2 regions of the Pseudomonas sp. R2-7-07 genome follow, and region 2 is predicted to be linked to the other one. Evidence: riboswitches for the same ligand, from Rfam matches in the RefSeq annotation. Region 2 holds a riboswitch; the other holds the start of a gene.
The links. A riboswitch is a leader RNA that binds a small molecule or an ion and turns the genes downstream of it on or off. The one in region 2 is predicted to bind cobalamin.
Positions count from the first base shown of each region.

Region 1: it holds a riboswitch for cobalamin, as region 2 does, so the genes downstream of both, cobO (cob(I)yrinic acid a,c-diamide adenosyltransferase) here and cobW (cobalamin biosynthesis protein CobW) in region 2, are expected to answer to the same signal.

Region 1 covers NZ_CP027759.1:4,053,570-4,057,153, forward strand. Annotated here, with positions in the region: gene C4J86_RS18550 (cobyrinate a,c-diamide synthase) at 1-1,074, opposite strand, end outside; gene cobO (cob(I)yrinic acid a,c-diamide adenosyltransferase) at 1,071-1,682, opposite strand; cobalamin riboswitch at 1,760-2,018, opposite strand; gene C4J86_RS18560 (sorbosone dehydrogenase family protein) at 2,118-3,431, shown strand; gene C4J86_RS18565 (C40 family peptidase) at 3,565-3,584, opposite strand, start outside.
Region 2 covers NZ_CP027759.1:3,218,407-3,221,990, forward strand. Annotated here, with positions in the region: gene cobN (cobaltochelatase subunit CobN) at 1-590, opposite strand, end outside; gene cobW (cobalamin biosynthesis protein CobW) at 594-1,655, opposite strand; cobalamin riboswitch at 1,748-1,948, opposite strand; gene C4J86_RS14640 (M10 family metallopeptidase C-terminal domain-containing protein) at 1,995-3,419, opposite strand.

The DNA.
Region 1 (3,584 bases), 840 kb from region 2:
CGCCGCCAATTTCTTTTGCATCACTGCGTCGCCCTGCAACAGGCCGAGCAGTTCGGCGCGGTTGCCGTCGACATCGGTGAGCGAGTCCAGCAGATACAGCATGCCGCCGCATTCGGCGAGCAAGGGCTTGCCGGCTGCATGATGAGCGCGGATGGCGGCGAGCATCGGCGTGTTTTGCGACAGGGCCCGGTGATGCAGCTCCGGGTAACCGCCGGGTAGATAGAGGCTGTCGGCTTCAGGCAATGCGCCGTCATGGATCGGCGAAAAGAAACGCAACTCGGCGCCCATCGCGCGCAACAAGTCGAGGCTGGCACCGTAGGTAAACGCGAAGGCTTCGTCACGGGCCACCGCAATGCGTACCCCGGCGAGCAACGGCTCGGCGGTGATCACCTGCGGCGCGGCAAATGTCACCGGTGGCGGCACGGCGACTTCGCAACTGCTGCCCAACGCCTGGGCGGCGGCGTCCAGACGCAGGTCGAGGTCATTGAGTTCGCTGGCTTGCACCAGGCCCAGGTGACGGCTGGGCAATTCGATACCGGTTTCACGCGACAGCGCGCCGTACCAGCGCAACCCTTCGGTGAGGCTGCCTTCCAGCAACTGCGCATGGCGCAGCGTGCCGACGCGGTTGGCGAGCACGCCGGCGAATGGCAGGTCGGGCTGGTAGCGCGCCAGGCCCAACGCGAGGGCGCCAAAGGTCTGCGCCATGGCCGTGCCGTCGATCACTGCCAGCACCGGCACGCCGAAATGCCGCGCCAGGTCGGCGCTGGACGGGGTACCGTCGAACAGGCCCATCACGCCTTCGATCAGGATCAGGTCGGCCTCCCCGGCCGCTTCCCACAACAAACGACGACTTTCCTGCTCGCCCACCATCCACATATCCAATTGATACACCGGCGCGCCGCTCGCGCGCTCGTGAATCATCGGGTCAAGGAAGTCCGGCCCGCATTTGAATACGCGTACCTTGCGCCCCAGGTTGCGGTGCAAACGCGCCAACGCGGCGGTGACGGTGGTTTTGCCCTGGCCGGACGCCGGTGCGGCGATCAAGACGGCCGGGCAATGACGGGGCTGATTCAAAGTTCGACGCCTTTCTGTGCCTTGATACCGGCCTGGAACGCGTGCTTGAGCATGCCCATTTCGGTGACGGTATCGCCCATTTCGATCAGCTCAGGCTTGGCGCCACGGCCGGTGACCACCACGTGCTGCATCGGCGGGCGCGCCTGCAGGTCGCTGAGCACCTGGTCGAGGTCAAGGTAGCCGTGCTTGAGGGCGATGTTCAGTTCGTCGAGCACGACCAGGCCGATGGAAGGGTCATTGAGCATCGCCCGGGACACCGCCCAGGCCGCTTCGGCGGCGGCGATATCGCGCTGACGATCCTGGGTTTCCCAGGTGAAGCCTTCGCCCATCACGTGAAAGCGGACCTGCTCGGGGAAGCGGCGGAAAAACAACTCTTCGCCGGTACTGTTGCGCCCCTTGATGAACTGCACCACGCCGCACTGCATGCCATGCCCCATGGCGCGGGCCAACATGCCGAAGGCCGAACTGCTTTTGCCCTTGCCGTTGCCGGTCAGCACCAGCAGCAAACCGCATTCATTGGGCGAGTTGGCGATGCGTTCATCGATCACGGCTTTTTTGCGCAGCATGCGCGCCAGGTGGCGTTCGTCGCGGTCGGGGGTATCGGTCATGGCAGCTCTCCGTTGGGGCTGGACAAAAACGGCGGGCAGGAAAAAAGACAACAGACAGCCAAGCATCGCCCACCGTGATGCTGTTGGATGTTTCAGGCCGGTCTCCGGGCTCATGAGTGGCGCCCTGCCTTTTGTAAAAGACAGGACATGCCAACGGCGCGCCTTCCCATATCGCCTGCGATACAGTGGCCAATAGCGCCGTCTTGACTCATTTACCGTTGCGGGGGCAGCGCCGGAATTGCGGCGGCACTGTGTACAAGTGCGCTCACTCACCGGCTTCCCTGTTTCACTCTGTCGACGCATGCGCCACAGAGCACCTGGAACAAGCCGCGAAGGTTAGTGGGTTGGGGGTGGAGCGTCAATTAAAGCTGGCCCTGTACTTGAACCATCAAGGTGATGTGCTTCTCTACCCTTACAGGTATTCAGGAGAACACCATGCACAAAACCAGACTCGCCCTACTGATCATGCTCGCCGGCACCCTCGCCGCCTGCGGAGAAAGCTCTACCCTGCAGGTAGCCGACGGCACCGGGCCCTCGCCCAGGTTGCCGGAACCGAACAAGACGCTGATCCCCACCGTGAACATCGCGCCGGCTGTCGGTTGGCCAGGCGGCGCCAAGCCAACGGCCGCTGCTGGCACCCAGGTGGCTGCATTCGCCGAGGGCCTGGAGCATCCGCGCTGGCTCTACGTGCTGCCCAACGGCGACATCCTGGTGGCCGAGACCAATGCACCGCCCAAGCCCGATGACGCCAAAGGCGTGCGCGGCTGGGTCATGGAGAAAGTCATGGGCCGCGCGGGCGCAGGCGTGCCGAGCCCGAACCGCATCACCCTGCTGCGCGACGCCGATCACGACGGCGTCGCCGAAACCCGCACGGTGTTCCTGGAAAACCTCAACTCGCCCTTCGGCATGGCTCTGGTCGGCAATGACCTGTACGTGGCGGACTCGGATAAGTTGCTGCGTTTCCCCTATCAACCTGGGGAGACCGCGATCAAGGCGGCCGGCACCAAAGTCGTCGATTTGCCGGGTGGCAGCCTCAACCATCACTGGACCAAAAACGTGATCGCCAGCCAGGACGGCAGCAAGCTGTATGTCAGCGTCGGCTCCAACAGCAACGTCGGCGAGAATGGCCTGGAAGCCGAAGAAGGCCGGGCGGCGATCTGGGAAGTGGACCGCGCCACGGGCCAGCATCGTATTTTCGCCTCCGGCCTGCGCAACCCCAACGGCATGGCGTGGGAGCCGCAGAGCGGCAAATTGTGGACGGCGGTGAACGAGCGCGATGAAATCGGCAGCGACCTGGTGCCGGATTACATCACCTCGGTCAAGGACGGCGCGTTCTATGGCTGGCCGTTCAGCTATTACGGGCAGCATGTGGATGTGCGCGTCACCCCGCAGAACCCGCAGCTGGTCGCCAAAGCCATTGCGCCAGACTATGCGGTCGGCCCGCATACCGCTTCGCTGGGGCTGACATTCGCCCAGGGCAACACACTCCCGGCGCAGTTCAGCAACGGTGCGTTCATCGGCCAGCATGGTTCCTGGAACCGCAAGCCGCACAGTGGCTATAAGGTGATCTTCGTGCCGTTCGAGGGCGGGCAGCCGAAAGGCAAGCCGGTGGACGTGCTGACCGGGTTCCTCGATAAAGATGAGAACGCCATGGGCCGGCCGGTGGGCGTGGTGATCGATCAGCAAGGGGATTTGCTGGTGGCCGATGATGTGGGGAATAGGGTGTGGCGGGTGTCTACGGTCAAGTAGACCCTCTCAAGCACACCACAAAACAATGTGGGAGGGGGCTTGCCCCCGATAGCGGAGTATCAGTCACAGTATCTGCGCCTGACCCACTGCTATCGGGAGCAAGCCCCCTCCCACATTTGGTTCGGTGTTCGACTCAGGGATTGCGCGCCAAGT
Region 2 (3,584 bases):
GCCTGCCACTGCGCCTGCCAATCAGCCAGGTGGGCGTTGGCGGTATGCGGGTGGTAGATCGAGGTGCGCGGCAAGCTTTGCGGCTCTGCCCAGGCATAGTCGCGCCCCAGATAGCCGGCGGCCAGGCAGCGATAGAAATCCAGCGCGTTACCCAGGCCACCCTGGCGCAGGAACTGCCACAACCGGTCACGCTCGGGCGCCTCCACGGTGCTCAAGCCGCTGAGCTCCGGGTCTGGCCGATCATCCCCCGGTACCAGGATCAGCGTGACGCCGCGCTCCGCCAACGCCACCAGGCGCTCGACGCCATAACGCCAGTAGCCGATGCCGCCATGCAGCGAAATCAGGATGACCTTGGCGTGGCGCAGCACTTCATCGACGTACAGGTCGACCGAGGCATGGTTTTGCACCTGCATCGGGTTGGCCAGGCGCAGGCTGGGGTAATCCTCGGGCAACTGCCGGGCCGCCTCGGCAAGCAGCGCCAGGCTGGAATCGCCGCTGCACAGGATCACCAGCTCGGCGGGGGTTTGCCCAAGGTCGGCGATGTTGTCGTCCGCGACGAAGCCACCGGGCTGGGTCCTGAGCAGGTGCATGGGTCAGGCGCTGATGGCGGCGCGCAGTTGCGCTTCAAGGCCTGCCGCGTCAAGCGCCTGGCCGATCAGCACCAGGCGCGTGGTACGTGCCTCATCGGCGCCCCAGGCACGGTCGAAATGCTTGTCGAAACGTGTGCCCACGCCCTGGATCAACAGGCGCATCGGTTTGTTCGGAATGGCGGCGAAGCCCTTGACGCGCAGGATGCCGTGCTGCACCACCAATTGCGTCAGGGCGTCAAGCAGCAGGGCTTCGTCGGCTGGCGGCAGGTCGATGGAGATGGAGTCGAACGCGTCGTGGTCGTGATCGTCTTCACCGTCATGGTGATGGTCGTGATGGCTATGGCGCGCGTCGATATGTTCCTCGGAGCCGGCACCCAGACCGATCAACACGTCCAGTGGTACGCGACCGCTGCTGGCTTCGATGACTTTCACCGCCGGCGGCAACTCCTCGGCCACTTCCAGGCGCACGCGGGCCAGGTCTTCGGCGCTGATCAGGTCGGCCTTGTTGAGGATCACCAGGTCGGCACTGGCCAGTTGGTCGGCGAACAGTTCGTGCAGGGGCGATTCGTGGTCCAGGTTCGGGTCGAGCTTGCGCTGGGCGTCGACCTGGTCCGGGAACGCGGCGAAGGTGCCAGCGGCCACGGCCGGGCTGTCGACCACGGTGATCACCGCGTCCACGGTGCAGGCATTGCGGATTTCCGGCCATTGGAAGGCCTGGACCAGCGGCTTGGGCAGGGCCAGGCCCGAGGTTTCAATGAGGATATGGTCGAGGTCGCCACGCCGGGCCACCAGTTCGCGCATCACCGGGAAGAACTCTTCCTGCACGGTGCAGCACAGGCAGCCATTGGCCAGCTCGTACACGCGGCCGTTGGCTTCTTCTTCGGTGCAACCGATGGAGCACTGCTTGAGGATGTCCCCGTCAATGCCCAGCTCGCCGAATTCATTGACGATCACCGCAATGCGACGGCCCTGGGCGTTGTCGAGCATATGGCGCAGCAAGGTGGTCTTTCCCGAGCCGAGGAAACCGGTAACGATGGTGACGGGGAGTTTGGCCAGTGTTTTCATCGGATGCCCTTTGGGGCGGGCATACGGGACGATAGGCCCTGCGACGGCGCGCAGCAGCGGATTTCGTCACCGGATCACCCCGCCCGGTTGAATTGAAAAATCGATTGCGAGGCAGGTCTCCTGGCTTGGGGCTTGCGGGTCTTGCGACCGGCGCTGACTGCGCCTTCCCGCCGGATCGGCAGTGGCGTGGCAGTCAGTAGAACCCTTCACAGTTGCGGGGGCAGCCGCGGCTTGAACCGCGTTCCCTTCTTAGCTTCGGCCTGGGCCGAAGAACCTCGAGCGAGCAAGGCTACGCAGTGCAGGGTCGGCGGTCAATGTCCCCTACCCGGGAGGCAGGGTTCACGCGTGATGAAAGCTGACAGGCACATCGCCAACAATGTCGGTATGCCGTATCTGCCCGTGGCTTTGGAGATAGAAATCAATTTCGCCGTTGCCGGTCAGGTCGAGTACAACCCATGACTCGTCCGTCTGCGGATCGTAACCCACGCCCACCTCGCCTGCCCGCCCAGTGAACTGGCTGACAAAAATCAGCGAGCCAAGGCCATGCCTGCGCAACAGCGGGGAAATATCGATGCTGTCCTGCCCACTGACAAAGTCCATCAACTGGTCCGGGGCGTATAACGTCGAATCACTGGCATACTGGTAGATGAACGTATCGCTGCCCGCGCCTCCTCGCATGTGGTCCGCGCCGGCGCCGCCGGTGAGGCGGTTGTCAGCGTCATTTCCGATCAGCACGTCTTTACCTGAACCACCGATGGCGTTTTCCAGGGTAACGCCCTTGGCGATGGAGACATTGCCCTTCATTCCTCCTACATCGGAAAAAGACTGGGCGCGCAGGTTGATCACCTGGTCCTGATGATATCCAGAGAAGTCCAACGTATCGTTGCCGCCGCCGTCCCAGACGCAAAACACAGCACCGTCGCGAGACGAATTCAAGGACAGATCGTCTCGCTGGGTATTGGAGTTGAACCCGTAGGTAGTATCTGTATTGCGCGTCTGATGGTTGGCACCAAACACCCTCTGAGCCCAGGCGATGTCGGCCATCAATGGCGAGGAGGCGTGTTGCCCCTTGAAATCCTGATGAGTATGGCTCACGTCAAAATAGCTCATGACTGAGTAGGCCCGACTGTCTTGTGCATAGGCGGCCTGCGCGTGGTAGGTGGCGGGGCCACGAGTAGCGTCATAATCGCCTGTATGTGCGGCGCCCAGGATGTGGCCGATCTCGTGCGTGAGCGTTTGGCGCCCGAAGCCGTTGACCTGCGGTGCACGGTTATCCGCATAGCCGGGGTTCACACGCACCCGGCCCTGATAATGTGAGAACAAAGCGTCGGCGACTGTGGGCGCCTTGTCGTTGACAAACCGTAACCGGCCTTCGGATTCAATGGCATCTTCTTTAAAAGTAACCTTCGCAACATCCGCCCAGGACTGCATTGAGCGTCGGGCCTGATTTTTTTGTGTTTCATTAAACTTACTTTCATTTTTTGCAACTTCATTAAACGTATAAGAGAGTTGCACTGTGTGGTCGCCATTACTGTCATTCAATCTACGCCCCTTACGATCGATCTGGTGCGCCATATCGCTCAACGACCACACAGGTTTATTGAAGCTTGCGCGGGAATACGGATCATCGGTGCGCTGGGAGCGATCTCCATGCGCAGGGGCGTTAACGCTTGAGAATGCTTGCTGGGACTCGGGCAACTTGTGCGGTTGATCCGTATGTGCGCAAACATTACCCGGATTAAACTTGGCGCGAGATACACTCATCGTGAACTAAGCCTCATAAATGACACATCAACATTCAAGGCGCCCAGCTTCCAACAAGAAACATTCAAAATAAAGCGCGACACCCACACAAACCAATTAAAGATATTACTCATCAGCTGCTCACGCCCTCCCCATCCAGCGCCCGCCCCCACCTCAATTGACGCC